2 regions of the Arthrobacter sp. TmtSoilC51 genome follow, and region 2 is predicted to be linked to the other one. Evidence: predicted binding sites of a transcription regulator. Region 2 holds the regulator's gene; the other holds the start of a gene.

Region 1 (11,058 bases), 2.0 Mb from region 2:
CGTTTCGGCTAGCACCCGACGCCGGTACGCACCAGTTGCGGCAGGACTCGCCTTCGCTTTGTGGCTGCTTCCGCGGACCAGCGCGGGGGCGACGGTAACCTGAACTCGGTTCTTGAGACTCACAGGAACCACAGACTCCGTCCCCGGGAGAATCAATGGGTTTGTTGCGGCGTTCAATCGCGGTGTCCACGGGCCTGGTGGTATTTGCCACCGGCCTGTTTTTCGTCCAGGCGCCGGCATCGGCGGTGCCTGAACCAAAACCCGATAATCCGAACGTACGGTTCATCGAGGGAACGCCGCACTCGGAACATGTGTTCGAGACGCCGCCCGGACAGGCTCCCGCCCGCGGCGAGATCACCGGCGTCGAATCCCTCCCCGGCGACGGCGCAGCAGCAACCGGTCCGAACGGCGATATCCGCGTCCGTTTGGTCACGGCAAAGCTGGCGGACAACATGAACACCGTCTCCATGACTGGCGCCGAACAGACAGTGGCGGCCACTAGCAGCTATTGGAAAGCGATGACGGACAACAAGTTGTCCATGACGGTCGCCAGCAAGGTCTCCGGGTTCCAATCCAAAGCGAAATCCACGGACAGCTACAGCACCATCATTTCCACCATTACCGCTGAGCTGAACTGGACGGCCAGCCCGTACACGGCGCTGGTGATCTTCATTCCCACGTCGACTCTCTCGGGAAACGCACTGGGCGCGGGTTACAGCAGCGGCAGCTACAGCGGGCGTGTGCTCATGCCGCAGCTCAGTAACTTCTCCAACAATGTGATGAGCCACGAATTCGGACACGTCATTGGCCTCATGCACGCGGACGCGCTGCAGTGCGGTAGCGGAGCTTCCGACGTCGGCGTGGACAGCACCGGGCGGTTCACGGACACGTCTTGCTATATCCGTGAATACGGCGACACCACGGACCTCATGGGCGCTGCGCAGTATGCCCAGCCGGTGGTGAGCTCCAGCTTCTGGGACTACGCAGGGCTGGGCCGCGGAGACGAAATCCGCGATGTCGGCGTGGCCACGGGCGTCAAGAGCTACACCCTCAAGCCATGGGGCGGCACGGAGGCACAACGCGCCATCAAGTTCACGGACCCAATCAGCAAAGAGGTCTACTATCTGGAACTCAGGCAGCCGGTAGGGTACGACAGCTACCTTGGGGAAGATGGCAGGCCCCCCGGCAATAGGGGAGTCAAGATCGTCCAGCGCGGCGGCGCCACCATCGCCTCATCGCTGATCCTCATGCCATCCACCATCCCCTTCACTGAGCCTTGGTACGCCAAGAATCACGCGTGGCAGGCCGGCAGCACCTTCACCACCTACACGGGCACCCAGGTGACGATCAACTCCGTCTCCACTACCTCGGCCACCGTAACTATCAATGCAGATCCCAAACTCAAGGCACGCATGCGTTTCTCCGCGGGCGACTTCGACGGCGACAAACTGGCCGACGTCATTTCCCGCGAAGCCGATGGTTCCCTGCTTCTCTTCAGCGGCCTCCCGGGAAACCGGCTGGATGATCCGGTGCAGATCGGCTCTGGCTGGGGCATTTTCAACGCCGTCCTGGGAACGTCGGACTTCAACGGTGACGGCTTTGCGGACATCCTTGCACGGACCAGCGATGGCGCACTGTGGCTCTATCCCGGCAATGGGAAAGGCGGCTTCCTTTCCCGGAGCCAGGTCGGTTTTGGTTGGCAGGGCTTCACCCAGTTGGTCGCGGCGGGGGACTTCAACGCCGATGGCCGGAGCGACCTCATTGCCGCCGGCGCGGATGGCCGCTTGTGGCTGTATCCAGGCAATGGGGCGGGTGGTTTCCTCGCCCAAACGCAGATCGGCCAAGGTTGGGATTCTTTCAACAGCCTGGCAGCGTCAGGTTCGTTCGGCGGCGGGGCTCCGGGTCTGCTGGCGCGGGCCGGCGATGGCACGCTCTATGTCTACCCGGGCGATGGCAAGGGAGGCTTCCTGCCGCGTGCCGCCGTCGGAACTGGTTGGAACGGTGTAGGTGACATCGTTGGCGGCCGGGACTTCACGGGCGACAAACGCGTGGACGTCCTGACGGCAGCAGCGGGCGGGGGCATGACCCTCTATCCGGGTGACGGCAGTGGCTTCGCGGATCGGCTTGCGATCGGGACTGGCTGGAACCAGTTCCGTCAGGTGTGGGAAGCAGGCGATTTCGACGGCGATGCTGCCGCCGACATCCTGGCGCGCGGAACTGACGGAGCGTTGTGGCTTTATCCGGGCAACGGATCGGGCAGCTTCCTTCCACGTGTTCAGGTTGGGTGGGGCTGGGGCCAGTTCACGTCGGTGATGAGTGCCGGCGATTTCGACGGCGATTCGCATCCCGACCTTGTGGCCCGGGCTTCCGATGGGACGCTGTGGCTCTACCCGACAGATGGAACGGGACAGTTCCTGACACGCAAGCAGATTGGCACCGGATGGCAAGGCTTCGAACAGCTGCTGGCCCCGGGCGATTTCACGGGTGACGGAAAACCGGACATTGTGGCCGGGTCCGGCGATGGCGTGCTGTGGGTCTACCCTGGCAATGGCTCCGGGGGCTTCCTTGCCCGCAAGCAGATCGGCACCGGTTGGGATATGTTCAACCTGGTCCTGCAGGCCGGTGATTTCAATGGCGACGGCAGGGAAGACCTCCTTGGCCGAGCTGGCGATGGCGGGCTCTGGCTCTACCCGGGCAACGGCTCTGGCGGCTTCCTTGCGCGCTCCTACCTTGGGTCGGGATGGAACATGTTCTCCAGCATCGCTTCCCTCGGCAATAGGTTCACGGGTACAGGCGGCCCCTCTGTGGTGGGAGTCGCCGGGGACGGAACGCTGCTGCTGTACTCCGGGACGGGTGCGGGGAAGTTCATGCCAGTGGTGCTGAACCCGCGGTAGGTACTTCAGCGGAAAGCCCGGAATGTCAGAGGACATTCCGGGCTTTCCATTGCCTGGGCTGGCAGCTGCGGCGACTTACTTGTGCAGTCCGAGCTTCGCGGTGGGAACCTTGGCGGATTCGCGGGCCGTAAGGGCTGATACCGCTGCGATCGCACAGATGACTGCCGTGAAGATGGAGATCTGGACCCAGCCGCCAGGCTTGGTGCCACCGAGGGCGGTGACGATGGTCGGAGCAAAGCCTGCCATGAGGAAGCCGAGCTGCGTACCGATGGCCAGGCCGGAGAAGCGGACCTTGGTGCTGAACATTTCACCGTAGAAGGACGGCCACACGGCGTTGGCCGCAGCGTACCCGAAGGAGAAGAACACTACGGAGACCAGGAACATCAGCGGTACATTGCCGGATTCGAGGGTCAGCAGGAACACCGGAGTCATGATGGCGCTGGCCACAGCACCGTAGATGAAGACGGGCTTCCGGCCGATCTTGTCGGCGAGCATGCCGAAGAGCGGCTGGGTACCGAGGGCAACGATGTTGGCAACCACAACGAGCCACAAGGTGATGGTGCCGCTGACGTGGGCAACGTCCTGGGCGTACTTGATGGCCAAGGTTCCGAATACCGTGCTCACTGCGGCGATGAATGCACAGCACACCACGCGGAGGACGTCGCGCCAGTGAAGCTTCAAGAGGTCGGCAATGGGCAGTTTGGCGATTTGGTTGTTCTTCTTGGCCTCTGCAAATGCCGGCGGCTCATGCAGGGTACGGCGGATGAAGTAGGCCACGACCACCACTACTGCGCTGAGCCAGAACGGGATGCGCCAGCCGATGCCGTACTTGATCTCGTCAGGGAGCGCGAGAACTGGAATGAAGACAAGCGCCGCCAGGATCTGGCCGCCCTGGGTGCCGGTCAGCGTCCACGACGTGAAGAACGAGCGGCGGTTGTCCGGAGCGTGCTCCAGCGTCATCGACGAGGCGCCGGCCTGCTCGCCGGCGGCCGAAAGACCTTGGGCGAGACGGGCAAGCACCAGCAGGACCGGAGCCCACCAGCCAATGGTCTTGAAGTCCGGGAGGCAGCCGATCACGAAGGTCGCGGCCCCCATCAGGACTAGTGTGAACATGAGTACCTTTTGCCGGCCGATCCTGTCGCCGAAGTGCCCGAGGATGACGGCGCCTACTGGGCGGGCAACGTAGGCGAAGCCGAAGGTTGCGAAGGACATGATGGCTGCATTGGTGTCCGCGTCCGGGAAGAACACGTGGGGGAAGATCAAGGCGGCGGCGGAGCCGAAGATGAAGAAGTCGTAGTACTCCACTGCGCTTCCGAGGAAGCTGGCGAGGGCTGCTTTCTTGGGAGTTCCTGCGGGGGTGACTGTGCCTGGCGTCGCTGACGGCATTGTGTGGCTCATGGGTGTTCCTTCTGTGACGACGATGTCGCGGATCTAGCTTCTACGGGAAGACCAGAGCGAGGTGCGGCCTGACCATCCCCAAAGTAACCACATGGTGAGAGCTACTTGTGCAATACAGCAATAATGACTGTGAGTGGGGTCACTTGTCAAGAGAACTCGCCACCATCTAGAAATAGCTCTCACGATATGAGAGCATTTCACTGTGAGTGTGAAAGAGGACACAAAAACAGACATGGTCGGAAAGGCCTTGAGCCTTCTGGTGCTGCTCGGCAATGAACCGAAGGGTGCCAGTGCTGCCGACCTGGCCCGGAGCGCCGGCCTGCCATTCAGTACGACGTATCGGCTCCTGGGCTCGCTGACGCGGGACGGCTTTGTCGACTACGAGCCGGATGGCCGCAGGTACCACCTGGGCCTGCGCGTGTTCCAGCTGGGGCAGCGCGTTTCCAACCACCACGGCTTTGCTGCCACTGCCTTGCCGGTCCTCCAGCGGGTTACGGAGCGGACCCATGAGGCCACTATCCTCTCAGTGCGGGACGGCAATCATCATTTGACGGTGAACAAGGTGGACGGCCCCAAGACCTTCCGCGTTACCAGCGATCCCGGCCACCTGGGAGCCCTGCACACGACATCTGTGGGCAAGGCCATTGTGGCTTTCGAAGAAGAGGTCGAGCGGAAACGGCTCCTCGAAGAACTGCCGTTGGACCCGCTCACGGAACACTCCATCACCGATCGCGACAAGTTCCGCGAGGAGATTGAGCAGGTTCGCCGTCAGGGTTACGCCGTGATGGACGAAGAAAACGAGATCGGCATGCGTGCGGTAGCCGTGCCGGTGCTCAACTCGCAGGGTCACGCCTTCGCCTCGATCGCAACGGCAGTGCCGGTGTTCCGACTCACCATGGAGGAACTCATCGCGCACGTGCCAACACTTCAGGAAGCCGCGGCTGAACTCGCGGCCCGACTGCCCCAGCGCTGACCCAACTGGGGGACAGCACCTGTCGGTATGAGCCCTCATTGGGACGTTATCTGTCCCCTAGTTGGGTTAGCTCCCCGCAAATGTTCGCGATAAGAACAAGCGTGCGGAATATGAACACTTGTAGTAATCTGAATATCACCCGGCCGGCGACGCCCCAGAAAGCGCCAAAGGCCGCGGTGCTGAAGTCAAAGGAGCTTTAGGATGAGCAACCGAGCCGAGTCCGTTCTGGTGGGCCTGATTGGCGAAGGCGTCATGCCGTCGCTGACTCCGCCCATGCACGAACGCGAAGCCGATGTGCAGGGCCTTCGCTTGCTGTACCGCCCCATCGACCTGCTGGAACTCGCGTTGCCGGCCACCGCCGTCGGGGATCTCCTGGTCGCAGCCCAACGCATGGGCTTCAACGGACTGAACATCACGCACCCGTGCAAGCAGCTGGTCCTTGAGCACCTTGACGAAATTTCCGACGACGCCCGTCGCCTGGGTGCCGTCAACACAGTCCTCATTCAGGACGGCCGGTTCATCGGCCACAACACCGATTTCTCCGGCTTCGGCGCGGCACTCACCAACGGGCTGCCGGAGGCAAAGCTGGACCGCGTGGTCCAGTTGGGCGCGGGCGGCGCCGGTTCAGCCGTCGCATACGCCCTGCTCACCGCCGGCGTCAGCACGCTTGACCTGGTGGACATGGACCCGGCCCGGGCCGCAGAGCGCGCCGCCGAACTTGGCGAACTCTTCCCGGCCGCCACGGTCACGCCGCGGAGCACGGGCGAACTCCCGCAGATCATGCCCCTCGCCGATGGCTTGGTTCACTGCACCCCTATCGGCATGGCCGCCCACCCCGGGCTGCCGCTGGACATCGACCTCCTGGAACCGCGGCACTGGGTTGCGGACATCGTCTACCGCCCCATCGAGACGCAGTTGATCCGCGAAGCGCGCGCCAAGGGCTGCAAGGTTCTCGACGGCGGACGCATGGCGGTCGGTCAGGCCGCCGACGCCTTCCGGCTCTTCACAGGCCACGACGCCGATCGCGACCGCATGCGGGCCCACTTCCTGGAGCTGATCGCCGTCGAGGATGCGCTCGCCGCTACCGAATTGCCGGCTCTGGCAAAGGCGGCCCACTGATGCGCACCGGAATCGCCACGGTCTGCCTGTCCGGCACGCTGAAAGAGAAGATGCAGGCCTGCGCCATCGCGGGCTTCGACGGCATTGAGATCTTCGAGCAGGACCTCGTCACCTCGCCCTTGAGCCCCGAGGACGTGCGGAAAATGGCCGCTGATCTGGGTTTGGGCCTGGATCTCTACCAGCCGTTCCGGGATTTCGACGGCGTCACTCCGGACCTGCTGAAGGCCAACCTGAGGCGGGCTGAGGCCAAGTTCAAGCTCATGTCCCGCCTGGGCATGGACACCATCCTTGTCTGCTCGAACGTCGCCACTGCAACGATCGACGACGACGAACTCCGCGCCTCCCAGCTGGCGGAACTCGCCGAGCTGGCCGGGGACCATGGAGTCAAGGTCGCCTACGAAGCCTTGGCCTGGGGAAAGTACGTCAACGACTACGAGCACGCGCATCGCCTGGTCGAGATGGTGGACCACCCCAACCTCGGAACCTGCCTGGACTCGTTCCACATCCTTTCCCGCGACTGGGACACGGCGCCGATCGAGGACATCAACGCTGAGAAGATCTTCTTCGTCCAGGTTGCCGACGCCCCCAAGCTATCCATGGACGTGCTGTCCTGGAGCCGGCACTACCGTGTGTTCCCGGGTGAGGGCCAGTTCGAGCTCGCCAAGTTCATGGGCCACGTGGTCCGGGCTGGCTACACGGGCCCGGTTTCGCTCGAAGTCTTCAACGACGTCTTCCGCCAGTCAGACGTTGAGCGCACGGCCATCGATGCCATGCGTTCCCTGATCTGGCTGGAGGAGCAGAGCGCTAAGTGGCTGGCGAGCACCTCCGCGGAAGCTGGAACCGAAGCAGCAGCCGCCTCCCGCCGTCGTTATCCCATGGAACTGGCCACGCTGCCCAAGGTGAACGAGCCCGCCGGCTTCAACTTTGCCGAGGTTAAGGCCGACGACACCGCCCAGCTCGAGAAGCTCCTGGGCCAGCTTGGCTTCGAATTCGAGGGCCGGCACCGCACCAAGGATGTCCAGCTGTGGACCATGGGCCATGCCCGCGTAATCATCAACGAGCAAGCGGCGTCGCACTCGGAACCGGCTATCGCCGCTTTGGGGTTCGACGTCGACTCTCCAGTGATTGCCTCCGCTCGCGCCCAGCAGCTCAAGGCCCCGGTGGTTGCCCGCAAGGTCCAGGCCGATGAGGAAGTCTTCCAAGGCATCTCCGCGCCGGACTCCACCGAAATCTTCCTCTGCCAGGGCAGCCCGGATGGCACAGCCGCCTGGACGCACGAGTTTGGTGAGGGGCTCGAGCACGTTTCCAGCGCGCAGAACGCTGTGATTGACCACGTGAACCTCGCCCAGCCATGGCAGCACTTCGACGAAGCCGTCCTCTTCTACACCAGCGCCCTGGCCCTGGAACCGCAGCCCTTCGCCGAGGTCCCAAGCCCCAGCGGCCTGGTGCGCTCGCAGGTCATGGAGACCAGCAACGGCGCGGTCAGGCTGGTCCTTAATCTCGCCCCCGCCCAGCAGGCGCAGACTGCACGCAAGACCTACCAGGAACACATCGCTTTCGCCGTGGACGACCTCGTGGCAACGGCCCGGTCCGCACGCGATCGCGGCCTCGAATTCCTGGAGATCCCGGCCAACTACTACGAGGACCTGGACGCCCGATTCGACCTCGAACCCGGCTTCCTGGCAACCCTCAAGGAGCTCAACCTCCTATACGACCGTGACGCCAAGGGCGAATTCCTCCACTTCTACACCGCCACGGTTGGCAGCGTGTTCTTCGAAATGGTGGAACGCCGCGGCAACTACGACGGCTACGGAGCACCGAATGCACCGGTTCGCCACGCCGTCCAATACGACTCGCTCCACCGCAACTGAACCCGTAAGAACCCATCCAATGAAAGGAGCGCGCTGTGCCGCAAGACCAGACCGCACAACAGCTCGAATCCGAAGAGCTCGTGCCTCCCGCTGAGCCACATGCCGCGCATGATTCCAAGAAAGTGGAAACGCAGGCGGATCTCAGTGCTGAGATTAAGGCCATCGCAGACAGCTATGCCGAGGCCCTCAAGAACGGCAAGGGTCCCGAGACCATGCCGCGCTTGGACTATGCGCCGTACCGCAGCAGCATCCTTCGCCACCCCACCAAGAGCCTGCACCACGCGGACCCGGAGACAATCGAGCTCTACTCGCCCGCGTTCGGCCACCAGGATGTGCACGCACTGGAATCGGACCTGACCATCCAGCACAACGGCGAGCCGCAGGGTGAGCGCATCATCGTCGCGGGCCGCGTCCTGGACGGCGACGGACGCCCGGTTGCCGGCCAGCTCGTGGAGATCTGGCAGGCCAACGCAGCCGGCCGCTACATCCACAAGCGCGACCAGCACCCCGCCCCGCTGGACCCCAACTTCACCGGCGTCGGCCGTTGCATCACCGGTCCGGACGGCTCCTACAGCTTCACCACCATCAAGCCTGGCGCTTACCCGTGGAAGAACCACCTGAACGCCTGGCGCCCGGCCCACATCCACTTCTCCATGTTCGGCTCGGAGTTCACGCAGCGCATCGTCACCCAGATGTACTTCCCGGGCGATCAGCTCTTCCCGCTGGATCCCATCTACCAGTCGATCGTGGACCAGGATGCCCGCGACCGCCTCGTGGCACAGTACGACCATGAGCTCACCAGCCCCGAGTGGGCGCTTGGCTACAAGTGGGACATCATCCTGACCGGTTCCAAGCGGACGTGGACGGAAAACGAAGCATTCGGCGATGCCGGGGACGAGGAGTAGGCACATGAGCAAGCTGACACCCACACCGGGCCAGACAGTAGGCCCCTTCTACGGCTACGCCCTTCCCTTTAACAAGGACAACGAATTGCTGGCTCCGGGCAGCCCCGGCAGCATCCGCCTGCAGGGAACCGTTTACGACGGCGCAGGCCACACCATCCCGGACGCCATCCTTGAAATCTGGCAGCCGGACTCCGAAGGCAACATCGTCCAGCGCACCGGCTCCCTGGTCCGTGACGGCTACACGTTCACCGGATGGGGCCGCGGCTCGGTCGGCAACTCCGGCGTCTACACCTTCACCACGGTTAACCCCGGCCCCACCAAGCCCGGTGCTGCGGCGTTCATCTCCGTAGCCGTCTTCGCACGCGGCCTCATGAACCGTCTCTTCACCCGCGTCTACCTGCCGGAAAACGAGGAAGCACTGGCCAATGACCCGCTGCTGAGCTCCCTGGACCCGGAGCGCCGCAAGACGCTGATCGCGCGCCGCGACCCCGACGGCGGGCTCACTTGGGACATCCGATTGCAGGGCGGCGACGAGACCGTGTTCCTGGACTTCCAGCAGGACGGTTCACTTGATCTGGCAACGGGCAACGCGGGTACCTCAGAATGACCAACGGCGACTTCGGCCTCCTTAGCCCCGTCTCGGCGTCGCCCGCTGTGGCGGCGCTGACGGGCGACCGCGCCGTGATCGCGGCAATCCTCGACGTCGAAGCCGCCTGGGCGGTTGTCCTCGAGGAGGCGGGACTCGTCCCTGCCGGTTCCGCCGCCGTCGTGGCCGAAGCCGCCAACGCCGGCTCCTATGATGCCGCCTCGATCGCCGAGCGCGCCCAAGGCGGAGGCAACCCGGTGATTCCCCTGCTGGGTGACTTGCGCGGGCGCGTCCGGGAGTTGGACGCCTCCGGTGGCGCCGGCAAGGCCGTCCACACCTCGCTGACCAGCCAGGACGTTCTTGACACCGCACTCATGCTCCTCGCCAGCCGCACCGTTTCAGCGTTGCTGGTTGACGTCAACGGCACGACGACGGCGCTCGCCACCTTGGCGGAACAGCATGCGGACACGCTGTGCGTTGGCAGGAGCCTGACGCAGCATGCGCTTCCGTATACGTTCGGGCTCAAGGCTGCACAGTGGTTCCAGGGGGTTGCTGCTGCGGCTTCACGCCTCGAATCTCTTGAGTTGCCGGTCCAGTTCGGGGGTGCAGGTGGAACGCTGGCTTCGGCCACCAAGCTGACTTTGGGTTCGGACTCAACACCGTTCACTCTTGCCGATTCCCTGGCTTCGAAGCTCGGGCTGGCTTCAGTGGCAGCTCCGTGGCACACCAACCGCCTCGCCGTTACGGCCCTCGGTGATGGGCTTGCGGCCCTCATCGATTCCTTCGGCAAGATCGCCGCGGACCTGCTCTTCCTAAGCCGGCCCGAAGTGGGCGAACTCGGCGAACCGCTGGCTGCCGGACGTGGCGTGTCTTCCGCTATGCCGCAGAAACAGAACCCTGTGCTCTCCGTGCTCGTCCGCAGCGCCGCGTTGCAGGCCCCCGGCCTCGCGTCGCAGCTGCACCTCGCCGCGGCAACCTTCAACGACGAGCGCCCGGACGGTGCCTGGCACAGCGAATGGCCAGCCCTCCGCCAGCTCTTGGCCCTTGCTTTGGGCGCAGCTTCACAGCTTAGGGAGCTCACGGAAGGCCTCCGCGTTTTCCCCGAGGCCATGCGCCACAACCTGGAAATCTCGGGACCGCTGCTGCTTAGCGAAGGTGTGGTGGCCGCCGTCGCACCTCTCCTGGGTACCGATGGAAAGCAGAAGCTGCAGGCAGTCGTCGACGAAACGCTGAAGGCGCCGGCCGCCGAGCAGTCCCGTATCTACACCAAGCTGCTTCGCGAAACGGTCCCCGCGGACAAGCTCTCCGACGC
Region 2 (11,058 bases):
TGGCGACGGGCTTCGGAGCCGAGGGAACTGCAGGCTTCGGGGCAGCTGCCGGAACAGCTGGCTTCGGAGCTGCCTGCGGGACCGCTGCCGGTGCGGGGGCTGCCTTGGGGGCCGGGGCTTTCTCCGCCGGTGCAGCCTTCACAGCCGGGGCTTCCGCAACCACGGGTGCTTCTTCGACTACTGGCGCCGGGGTTTCCTCAACCACGGGAGCCTCTTCAACTACCGGAGCCTCTTCAGCTACCGGAACCTCTTCAACTACCGGGGCTTCTTCAACAACCGGAGCCTCTTCAGCAACGGGAGCTTCGACCTCGGGAGCTTCCACGGCTTCCTGCTTGGGCTCTTCTTCGGAAGCAAGCAGGCCTGCCGGAAGAAGGTCACCCAGGGTCTGCGTCAGCGGAGCCTGGTCACCCGTGGTGTCCACGCGTCCGGATGCCTTGGCCTCGTTCTGCGCCTTGGCTTCTGCACGCTGGGCGGCACGCCGGGCTTCAGCCTTGGCTTCGGCCTTGTTCTTCAGCGGACCGATCACCATGACCATGTTGCGGCCATCGATGCGAGGGCTGGACTCGACAATGCCAACCTCGGCTACGTCTTCAGCAAACTTCTGAAGCAGGCGGATGCCCATCTCAGGACGCTGCTGTTCGCGGCCACGGAACTGGATCATTGCCTTGACCTTGTCCCCGGCACCGAGGAAACGAAGTGCGTGTCCGCGCTTGGTTTCGTAGTCGTGCTTGTCGATCTTCAGGCGGAAACGGATTTCCTTAAGAACCGTGTTGGTCTGGTTCTTGCGGGCCTCACGCGCCTTGACGGCAGCCTCGTACTTGTACTTGCCGAAGTCCATCAACTTGCAAACAGGAGGCTTAGCCTGCGGGGCAACTTCAACGAGATCGAGATCGGATTCGGCAGCAAGACGCAGGGCGTCCTCGATGCGGACAATTCCTACCTGTTCGCCGGCAGGGCCGACCAGCCGCACCTCGGGGACGCGGATACGCTCATTGATTCTTGGCTCGCTAATGTTAAAGCTCCTGTGGTTGTGGTGAGTTTCACCGGCAAATAGAGAAGGCCTCCAATTGCTGGTGCAATCGAAGGCCTCAAGGATCGGATGTGTTCCCTTGAAGGGGAAGCACGCACTCGGGAGGCTGCGCCTCCGTGTGTCCGACCTGTACCCGGCAACCTCTTGTTCCCTGAGGGAATCCTGTCCCCGAAGGGAAACGGCTGACGCGGGTGGGAGAGAACTCCGCTTGCAAACTGAAAATCAATTCTACAGAAATAACCCGCCGAGCGCACATTGCACGGGCGGGAGCATTTAATGCGAATAACGACTTCCAGTCGGTCTATGACAAGCTTACCAGTATGAGCACTGAAGACAGCAATCCGCGCAACTCCTACTCCGAGGACACAGCCACAGCCCCCGCCGCCGACGCCGGGGTTTCCCAGCAGATCCGCGACATCGCGGAAGTTCCGGCCGTAGAGGTCATCACCACCGGCGCGGTCCACCTGATGAGCGCCGCCGCTGTGAAAGTCGGCCTTGCCGACGACCCCAACGCAGAAGACCTCAAAGACCTCGACGAGGCCCGCAAACTCATCACCGCTTTGGCCGGCCTGGTAACGGCGGCTGCCCCCGAAATCGGCTCCCAGCATGCCGGGCCCTTGCGTGATGGGCTGCGTTCCCTCCAGCTGGCGTTCCGCGAGGCTTCCCTTATCCCCGACGCCCCTGGCAAAGGCCCAGGTGAGAAGTTCACCGGACCCGTGAACTAGCCCGGAACCGCCGCAAGAATTTCCGACGGCGGCCCAGCCACACAGGTGGCCGGGCCGCCGTCGTCGTTAATGGCAGTTGGAATATTCGCACTGGGCCACTCGCGCAGGGAATCGCGCAGGGAATATTCGCGCTGAAGAATTTCCCGACGCTGGAACTACACCCGCGCGGCGCGCCGTCGCATGGACATGAGGATGAAGCCAGCGACGCAGAGCACGACCCCTGCTGACCCGACGGCGGCAAAGCCGCCCGATGGGCCCACGGTGTCGATGAATATCCCGGCAAGAGGCGCCCCCAGCGCAATTCCGGCGGTTAGTGCGGAACCGTACCAGCCCATCGCCTCGCCGCGACGTTCCTCATCCACAAGGTCCGCCACCTTCTCCGAGGAGGCCGACAGCACGGGAGCGCAAAGAAGGCCCGGGAAAATCGAGAGCACGGCCAGGGTCCATGTGTCGTGGGCGAAACCCATCGGGATGGTGAGTGCCGCCATGCCCAACAACAGGAGCATGGGAGAGACCGGACGATTCATGGCTCCGTAGATCAGCCCGCCCACCACAGATGCCGCACACCAGAAGAAGAAGACGATGCCGATCTGGTTCTGGTGACCACCGCGCTCCAGCAGGCCAACAATACTGACGTCCGAACCGCTGAGTACCATCCCAGATCCCGCAGCGACGGCGAACAGAGCCGCAACGGAAACCGTAAACCAGGTGAAGTTACGGGCTACGCGGTTCCGGAGGCCGGCCGTGCGGGACGTGGCCGTCGGCGCCATTTCAGACGCTGCCTCCTGCACATGGCCTGGGGCAGAGGCCACCATGGCCGCCTCGGCAGCGGCAAGGTCCGCGGCGGCACGTGCCGCAGATTCCTCCGGGGTGCAGGTGCTTTCAGTCCGGGTGGGTGGATTGAACCAGATCAGGAACAGGCCAGCCACGGAGACAGAGGCCCCTACCGCCGTGAGTCCTACGGCCGAGAAGCCGCTCGTGGCAACAATCGCGCCAACAGCGGGGCCGATCATAAACACAAGCTCAGTTGCGATGGAATCGAGCGCAAACGCCGAACGCCGCTGGTCTCCATCCACCATGACGCCCAGCGACTGACGGACCACGCTGAAGATCGGCAGGGTGAACAAGCCCCCCACGAAGACCAAGGGAAGCAACCACGCATACGGGACGTGCGGAACGATCGTCCAGATGACTGTCTCCGAAACGACAGATGGGATCAGGGCCTTCCGCAGTCCTACCATGTCCACCCGCCGACCACGCCAGGGTGCCCCCAAGGCAATGCCAATTGTCATGACGGCGGCAGCAGCACCCGCGGCAGCATAGCCCTCCCCCAGCGTCAGGACGATGTGCAAAGTCAGAAGCACGCCAGCCGCCGAATGAGGAATGCGGGCAACCATTCCCACGAGCAGGAGCCGCCGGACAGGGCGGATGGACAGCATCTCTTTGTAGAGAGCGAAGTTCACTGGCTAAATCCTCTTGTTCCCCCGGGGCGGTCCCCGGTGGACGGGTACTGCCGTTAGTGCCGCCCAGGCTCCTGTGCCGCGCGGTGCAGTTTTACTTCGATGGAGTCGACGCCCTCGGCAAACGATTCCACCTGCGCCCACGCCTCATTCAAGCCAGCCACCAGCGATTGAACGGCAGCTGCGTCCAGTCCGTCCTCAAGGAAGAGCACTATCCGCAGTTCCGGGCCGGCACCTCCGCCGGGAACCGTGCGACCGTCCGCAGTCAGGGAGGCGACACCGCCACCGGGCTGCGTTTCCAACCGGCGCACCGCCGGAAAGGCCTGGGCCTGTGAAGCGAGAGCAAACTCCAGTTGATCATCAAGGTATGACGGCGTCCAGTCCCGCTGCTGGGCCAGCGCCCACATCGCGGGGCGGCGAACCACGAACGTGAACGCTGAACCGGGGTCCAGGACCAACAATTGTGCGCCTTCAGAAACGGCTGAAAGGGCCGCCCTCGCCGCATAAACAGCTACTGGCCGCGCCTCCGAATGCCATGCTTCAAGAGCAGCAGCCGTGGTGAACACGGGCATTGCCTTCCGGCCATCAGGCGCCTTAAGTGTGACCAATGCCATATCGGCCTGCTTGTCCAAGTGCAGCCCATCAACGCCTTCGGCCTCCTCTGCGAGCTGGGCCACTACGGGGACGAAGACCCTGGCCGTAGCGAGCGAGGCCACAACGTCGGCTTCACCACCGGTTCCCTCCACGAGTGCCGCAATGGCGGCGAGGTAACCGGCATCGGCAGTGCCGTCGTCGTCCTCGAAGTTGTGGATCTTGGCGTCGTCACCGCTCAGGCTGCGGCCGGCCCAAGGCTGCCCTGCAGAGTCGGTGGCTCCCCCGGCGCCGGCCAGGGCGGCGGCGATGTGCCCCGGCAGTTCACGCCGGACAGCGTTACCCTTGTCCGGGCTGTCGCCGTTGTGCGTTTCGGGCTGAGGCATCAGCGACGGCCAGCAACGTCCAGGGCTTCGGGCAGAGTGAAGGCACCGGCATAAAGCGCCTTGCCCACAATCGCGCCTTCAACGCCCAGCGGAACGAGTTCACGCAGCACCCGAAGGTCCTCCAGGCTGGAGATACCGCCCGAGGCAACAACCGGCTTGCCCGTCTTCTCAACCATCTGGCGCAGCAGGTCCACGTTCGGTCCCTGCAGCGTTCCATCCTTGGTGACATCGGTGACAACGTAGCGTGCACAGCCGGCATCCTCCAGACGGGCAAGGACCTCCCAGAGGTCCCCGCCTTCCTTCGTCCAGCCACGTCCAGCCAAGGTGGTTCCGCGAACATCAAGCCCGACGGCGATTTTGTCACCGAAGCGGTCGATCGCACGGCGGGTCCATTCCGGGTCTTCCAGTGCCGCTGTGCCCAGGTTCACCCGGGCAACCCCCAGCGCCAGGGCGCGTTCCAGCGACTCGTCATCCCGCAAACCGCCGGACAACTCCACCTTGACATTGAGCTGGGACACGACCTCGCTGATGAGGTCTGCGTTGTTGCCGCGGCCAAAGGCGGCGTCGAGGTCCACCATGTGCACCCACTCGGCACCGGCGTTCTGCCAGTTCAAGGCAGCTTCAAGGGGCGTTCCATAGCTGGTTTCCGAGCCAGCCTCACCTTGCAGCAGGCGGACTGCCTGGCCATCAACGATGTCAACGGCAGGGAGGAGTTCCAGAACGGACTGGGCGGAGGTGGTCATGTGGGTCCTAGGAGTTGATTGGGGACGCGCGGCGTTCAGTTGCCTGGAAGCGTCAGGAGATAGGCGGCCAACAGGGACATCCCCGCCAGCACATAGAAAGAAACGGAAACCCACAAGGGCTTCTTCTGTTGATGGAAGGAAATGCCTCCGCCCACCAGCACACCGGCGAGGCCCATAAGCACTACCGACCACATTTAGGCTGCGCTACTGTCGTCCGATGCCGGAGCCTGTGCCGCCTTGGATCCGGGTTTCCGGAGTCCGTCCACCCAGTTACGAAGGAGCCGCGCCCCGGCATCGCCGGATTTCTCGGGATGAAACTGGGTTGCACATAGGGGGCCGTTTTCAACGGCAGCGATAAAGCGTGCACCGTGCTCGGACCAGGTCACCAACGGTGGGGCCATCCGGGGCTGGACGACATCGAAGTTCCACTCCTGCACGCCATAGGAGTGCACGAAGTAGAAGCGTTCCTGCTCGACGCCAGCGAAAAGCTTGGATCCTTGGGGCACATCCACCGTGTTCCATCCCATGTGGGGAACCACGGGGGCCGGAAGGAGTTCAACTTTGCCCGGCCATTCGGCCATGCCCTCGGACTCGGTACCGTGCTCGACGCCGGCTTCGAAGAGGACCTGCAGGCCCACGCAGATTGCCAGGACGGGCCGTCCACCGGCGACGCGGCGGCCAATCATGCGGATGGCATCCACAGATTTGAGTTCTTTCATCACCGTCTCAAAAGCACCCACGCCCGGGACCAGCAGCCCGTCAGCGTTCAGCACGTCTTCAGGCTTGGCGCTGAGGACCACCTGGGCACCGGCACGTTCAAGGGCGCGAACGGCGGAACGAACGTTTCCCGAACCGTAGTCCAGCACGGTAACGGTGGGCTTACCCTCGGGCGACTCCGGCTTGACGGCGGCCGAAGCGTGGGTAACGGCGCCGTTCTTCAGAATTTGTCCACTCACAGCGCCCCCTTGGTTGACGGAATGCCCTCGACGCGAGGATCCGACTCAACTGCTGAGCGAAGAGCGCGCGCAAAGGCCTTGAACTGGGCTTCGACAATGTGGTGCGGATCGCGGCCAGCAAGGACATTCATGTGCAGGCAGATACCTGCGTGCAACGTGATTGCCTCAAACACGTGGCGTGTCAGCGAGCCCGTGAAGTGCCCCCCGATCAGGTGGTACTCCTGTCCCGCAGGTTCCCCTCCGTGCACCAGGTACGGGCGTCCGGAAACGTCCACGACGGCATGCGCCAGGGCCTCGTCCAAGGGAACCGTTGCTTCGCCGAAGCGGCGGATGCCGGCTTTGTTGCCCAAGGCTGTGCGCAAGACCTCACCAAAAGTAATGGCGACATCCTCCACCGTGTGATGCGCATCAATGTGGGTGTCCCCGGTGGCTTTGACGGTCATGTCAATCAGGGAGTGCTTGCACAACGCCGTCAGCATGTGGTCATAGAAGGGAACCGTGGTGCTGATATCCGAGACACCGGTGCCATCGAGGTTGATTTCCACCAGGACGGAGGATTCGCTGGTGGTGCGCTCCATGCGAGCAGTGCGGGCAGCGGACGGCGTGGCGCCGGTTTCGCTCATTGGGACGTCCTTATACACGAAGGGTGGGGTGGGTCTATTGACAAGTTTAGTTGGGCTGGGACGCCGGGCTGCCCAGGAGGGTTTCCAAGGCCTCAAGGAAGACCGTTGTTTCCTTCTCCGTTCCGGCAGTCACCCGCAAGTGTCCGGGAATTCCGACGTCGCGGATCAGGACACCCGCCTCCAGCAACCCCTGCCAAATGGCGTGCGGGTTCTCCAGACCGCCAAAGAACACATAATTGGAGTCCGAGGCCGAGGGCTTGAGTCCCATTCGAAGGAGTTCGGTCACAATGCGATCGCGTTGGACCTTGATGTCCTCGACGTCAGCCATGAGCGCTTCGCGGTGGTTGAGGGCTGCCAAAGCGGTGGCTTGCGTGACTGCTGAAAGGTGGTACGGCAGCCGGACGAGCCTAATGGCATCCGCAACCTCAGGTGCGGCGGCCATGTAACCCAGGCGGGCACCAGCCAGGGCAAAGGCTTTGCTCATGGTGCGTGAAACGATCAAGCGCTCCCGTCCGGCAAGCAGCGTCAGTGCGCTTGGTGTGTTGTCGTGCGCGAACTCGTGGTAGGCCTCGTCCACGATGACGATAGCTTGGCTCGCCTCGCCCGCCTCGTACACGGCTTCGACCACGTCCAAACCCAGTCCGGTGCCAGTGGGGTTGTTCGGAGAGCACAGGAAGACGATATTTGCGCCAGTCTCCTTCACCTGGGCAGCAGCAGAAGCTGCGTCCAGCCCATAGTCATCAGCACGAACGCCGCGGACATACTCGGTGTCGGTGCCACTGGCAAGCAACGGGTACATGGAATACGTGGGAGGGAAACCCAATGCCTTGCGCCCGGGGCCACCAAAGGCCTGCAAAATCTGTTGCAGGACCTCGTTGGAGCCGTTCGCGGCCCAGATGTTGTCCGCGGAAAGCCCGTGTCCGAGGTAATCCGCCAGGGATTCACGGAGTTCCGTGAATTCGCGGTCAGGATACCGGTTCAGGCCAGTAGCCGCGGCAGCAACGGCCTCGGTGATCGCCGCTTGCACATCTGCCGGCACGCCATGGGTGTTCTCGTTGACGTTGAGCAAAATCGGGACGTCAAGCTGCGGTGCGCCATACGGGCTCAGTCCACGCAGATTGGTCCGGAGGGGAAGTCGGTCAAGTCGCTCAAGCTGGTCACTCACCAAGACAGTTTAAGGTGCCAGTGCGACTGCGGAGTAACTGTGACGCCGGAGGCGCTTTTTGCGCACCCGGCCGACCGTTTAGTTGGCGGGAACGAAAAGCTGCTGGCCCGGCTGGATGCGTCCTCCGCGGAGGTCGTTCAACTGGATGATTTCCGCGATGACATCGCGGGGGTCGCGCTCAGGAGCGGCCGCACCAGCAATGCCCCACAGGGACTGCCCGGGCTGGACAGTAACCGTGACAGCAACGGGCGGCTGCAACTGGGCCCGCGTATCCGAGGCTTTGGCGGGAGAGTTGATGAAGCCGGCCAGGCTCAGCAGTGCGGCAAGGAGCAGCATGGCAGGGATGCCGAAGAAGACGATCCTGCCGCGCCGGGTAAGCCGGAGACGCGTAGGCGCCGGGGTGTTGCGGAATTCGTGGAACGTTGAGATTGCGGACATGAGCTGAGCCCTTCTGAGCGATTGCCTGCATCGGATGCCCGTTGCCGGCTGCCAATTCCTTGTGTTCGCTTGGATCAACGTCCGGATGTTCGAACACTTTCTTCGAACATCCAGCCGATGGTCCGCGTTTATAGAACACATATTCGAAACTTGCTATGACATTTTTAGCACTTATCAACGAACGGTGTCGAGACTCGCTAGAACGAATGTTTGATAAACGCCTGTGCCTGGCCTAGGTTTGAGTGAAGAAACAGGCACTGTTTCAGTGGAACAGGAGGGTCTGACATTTTTCAGACCCGACCATCCCCGGGCACACTTCGGATCGTGACCGGGCGGAACGGAAGGGCATTGGCGAACATGGCAGCGAAAGCCACCGGCGGCGGGGTACCCCTGCGGAGCCAGCAGCCTCAAAAGAGTCCCAAAAGCCTGACTGTCCGGCAGAAGAAAATACTGGAAACCATTCAGCGGTCCGTCAATGACAACGGGTATCCGCCGAGTATGCGCGAAATCGGGGACACCGTTGGTCTCGCAAGCCTGTCCAGCGTCACGCACCAGCTCTCGCAGTTGGAAAAGCTCGGGTACTTACGGAGGGATCCCAAGCGCCCCCGCGCCATGGAAGTCCTCATGCCATTGACGCTTGATGGCGGGACGATTCCCGGCGTGGAAGCGGCCACCACACTGCGCAGCGCAGGTGGACTCGCTGTGACGGAATTGGCCAGTGCCAGCGACACCGCAATGGTGCCCTTGGTGGGAAGGATTGCAGCCGGCGGGCCAATCCTCGCCGACCAGACCATTGAGGACGTCCTGCCCTTGCCCCGGCAGTTGGTGGGCCACGGCGAACTGTTCATGTTGAAGGTCGCTGGCGACTCAATGATCGATGCCGCCATTTGTGATGGTGACTGGGTAGTTGTCCGGCGACAGAACGACGCCATCAACGGCGACATCGTCGCCGCCCTCCTGGACGACGAAGCCACAGTGAAAACCTTCCGCCAGCGCGACGGACACACATGGCTGCTGCCCCAGAACACGCAGTACGAACCGATTCTGGGAGACCAAGCCACCATTATGGGCAAGGTCGTCTCTGTCCTGCGTTCCCTCTAAGGCGTTCGCCTACGTTTTCTTTGTGCCCAGGCGTTCCAGAACGCCGCGCACCACGTTGCGATCCGTCGTCGCCCAAAACGGTGGCAATGCGGCGCGCAGGAACCCTCCGTACCGTTCGGTGGAAAGCCGTGAGTCCAGCACCGCCACCACACCTTTGTCGGCGGTAGAGCGAATAAGGCGCCCTGCGCCTTGCGCAAGGCGAATTGCCGCGTGGGTAGCCGACACCGCCATGAACCCGTTGCCCCCGGACTGCGCAACGGCCCGCGAGCGTGCAGTCATCAGCGGATCGTCGGGCCTCGGGAACGGAATGCGGTCGATCACCACAAGGCGGCATGAACCACCAGGGACGTCAACGCCTTGCCACAGGGACATCGTGCCGAAGAGGCAGGTGTCCGGTTCATCGGCAAATTGCTTTACCAACGCTGCCATGGTGGATTCGCCCTGGCAGAGGATGTCCACATCCAGCCGCGGGCGCATGGCGTCTGCGGCTTCCTCGGCCGCCCGCCGTGAGGAAAACAGGCACAAGGCTCCCCCGCCGGATGCACGGATGAGGTCTTCGAGCTCATCGAGGGCCTCGGCCGACGTACCGCGGCCGGGCTTAGGCAGGTGTTTGGCCACGTAGAGGACGCCCTGCTTGGGATAGTCAAAGGGTGATCCGACGTCCAAGCCGGTCCAGCTCGGCGCCCCGTCCCCGATCAGTCCGAGGCCGCCCGCTGCAGGCTCAAACGCCGATCCAATTGCCAGCGTCGCGGAAGTCAGCACCACTGTGTGCCCTGCAAATAGGCCTTCCCGCAGCCTCCCCGCCACGCTGAGTGGGGCGATGTTGATCAGTGCCGGCGATGTCTCATCCGGCTGGGAGTAACCCTGCTGGGGATCGAAGGTGCTGTTTCTGGAGAACCACACCACTTCACGGTTCTCCTTGGCGGCGAGCATCCTCTCGCACAGTTCCAGAATGAGCATGAGCCGGGAGCGCGCAAGCTGCCGACCGCCGTCGACCGCGTTTGAAGAGTCAGTCTTCGAATCCGACAACGCGGCGCGGGTGGCATCCCGCAGTTGGTCCAGGCAGTCAAGTTGTTCGTCGTTGAGCCCATTGGGCAGCAAACCGTTGGGGACTCCGGCAATAGCCATATCCAGCCGGTCCGCAGCAGCATTCAGGGCGTCAACGGTGATGGCCGTGTGTTTGCGGGCGCTCGAGGCGGCCGCATGGACCATCGCCACGGACAACTGGCCCGAAACGGCCCCCGTGACCCGGTCCTGAAGCTCGTGGGCTTCGTCAACCACCACGACGTCATATTCAGGCAAGACTGCGAGTCCTTCAAACGCGCTCACGGCCAGCATGGCGTGGTTGGTGACTACGACGTCGGCTTCGGCGGCCCTGGCGCGCGCCAGCTCGCTGAAGCACTCCTCGGCAAGTGGGCACTTCTGTGCTCCCAAGCACTCCATTGACGTCACAGACACCTGCCGCCAGGCACGATCCGTGACGCCAGGCATTAGTTCATCCCGGTCCCCTGTGGGGGTCGTTTCGGCCCACTCGCGGAGCCGTACTACTTCCTTGCCCAATTGCGACGACGGGCCCCCAACGGCCGCTGCGAAATGCGGCACGCTGGTGTCCTCGCCAAGGGAAAACAGTTGGCCTTCCGACGGCTCCTCGCTGGGGAAGCCCCCTTCGAGCTTTTGCAGGCAGACATAATTTGCCCGACCCTTGACGAGAGCTACGTTCACGGGCCGTTCAAGGGCCGGGCTTATGGTTTCCAACAGCCGGGGCAGGTCCCGGCCCACAATTTGAGTCTGCAGGGCCAACGTAGCGGTGGACACGAGTGTCGGTTTGTCGCTGTCCATG

Evidence for each region. The regulator LexA, encoded in region 2, represses DNA repair genes until DNA is damaged. The targets are predictions, from matches to a motif close to TCGAACANNTGTTCGA.
Region 1: the regulator LexA is predicted to act here: its motif matches at 5,357-5,372, upstream of ACZ5G6_RS22760 (shikimate dehydrogenase).

The regions. Positions count from the first base shown of each region.
Region 1 covers NZ_AP035877.1:4,966,029-4,977,086, reverse strand. Annotated here, with positions in the region: gene ACZ5G6_RS22775 (FG-GAP repeat domain-containing protein) at 156-2,894, shown strand; gene ACZ5G6_RS22770 (MFS transporter) at 2,970-4,292, opposite strand; gene ACZ5G6_RS22765 (IclR family transcriptional regulator) at 4,495-5,265, shown strand; gene ACZ5G6_RS22760 (shikimate dehydrogenase) at 5,467-6,384, shown strand; gene ACZ5G6_RS22755 (bifunctional sugar phosphate isomerase/epimerase/4-hydroxyphenylpyruvate dioxygenase family protein) at 6,384-8,255, shown strand; gene pcaH (protocatechuate 3,4-dioxygenase subunit beta) at 8,291-9,160, shown strand; gene pcaG (protocatechuate 3,4-dioxygenase subunit alpha) at 9,165-9,767, shown strand; gene ACZ5G6_RS22740 (lyase family protein) at 9,764-11,058, shown strand, end outside.
Region 2 covers NZ_AP035877.1:1,820,414-1,831,471, reverse strand. Annotated here, with positions in the region: gene infC (translation initiation factor IF-3) at 1-970, opposite strand, end outside; gene ACZ5G6_RS08365 (DUF1844 domain-containing protein) at 1,351-1,755, shown strand; gene ACZ5G6_RS08360 (MFS transporter) at 1,911-3,218, opposite strand; gene ACZ5G6_RS08355 (SseB family protein) at 3,272-4,192, opposite strand; gene priA (bifunctional 1-(5-phosphoribosyl)-5-((5-phosphoribosylamino)methylideneamino)imidazole-4-carboxamide isomerase/phosphoribosylanthranilate isomerase PriA) at 4,192-4,935, opposite strand; gene ACZ5G6_RS08345 (CG2302 family histidine operon protein) at 4,971-5,129, opposite strand; gene hisH (imidazole glycerol phosphate synthase subunit HisH) at 5,130-5,891, opposite strand; gene hisB (imidazoleglycerol-phosphate dehydratase HisB) at 5,888-6,514, opposite strand; gene ACZ5G6_RS08330 (histidinol-phosphate transaminase) at 6,561-7,679, opposite strand; gene ACZ5G6_RS08325 (LysM peptidoglycan-binding domain-containing protein) at 7,758-8,117, opposite strand; gene lexA (transcriptional repressor LexA) at 8,475-9,218, shown strand; gene ACZ5G6_RS08315 (ATP-dependent DNA helicase) at 9,228-11,058, opposite strand, start outside.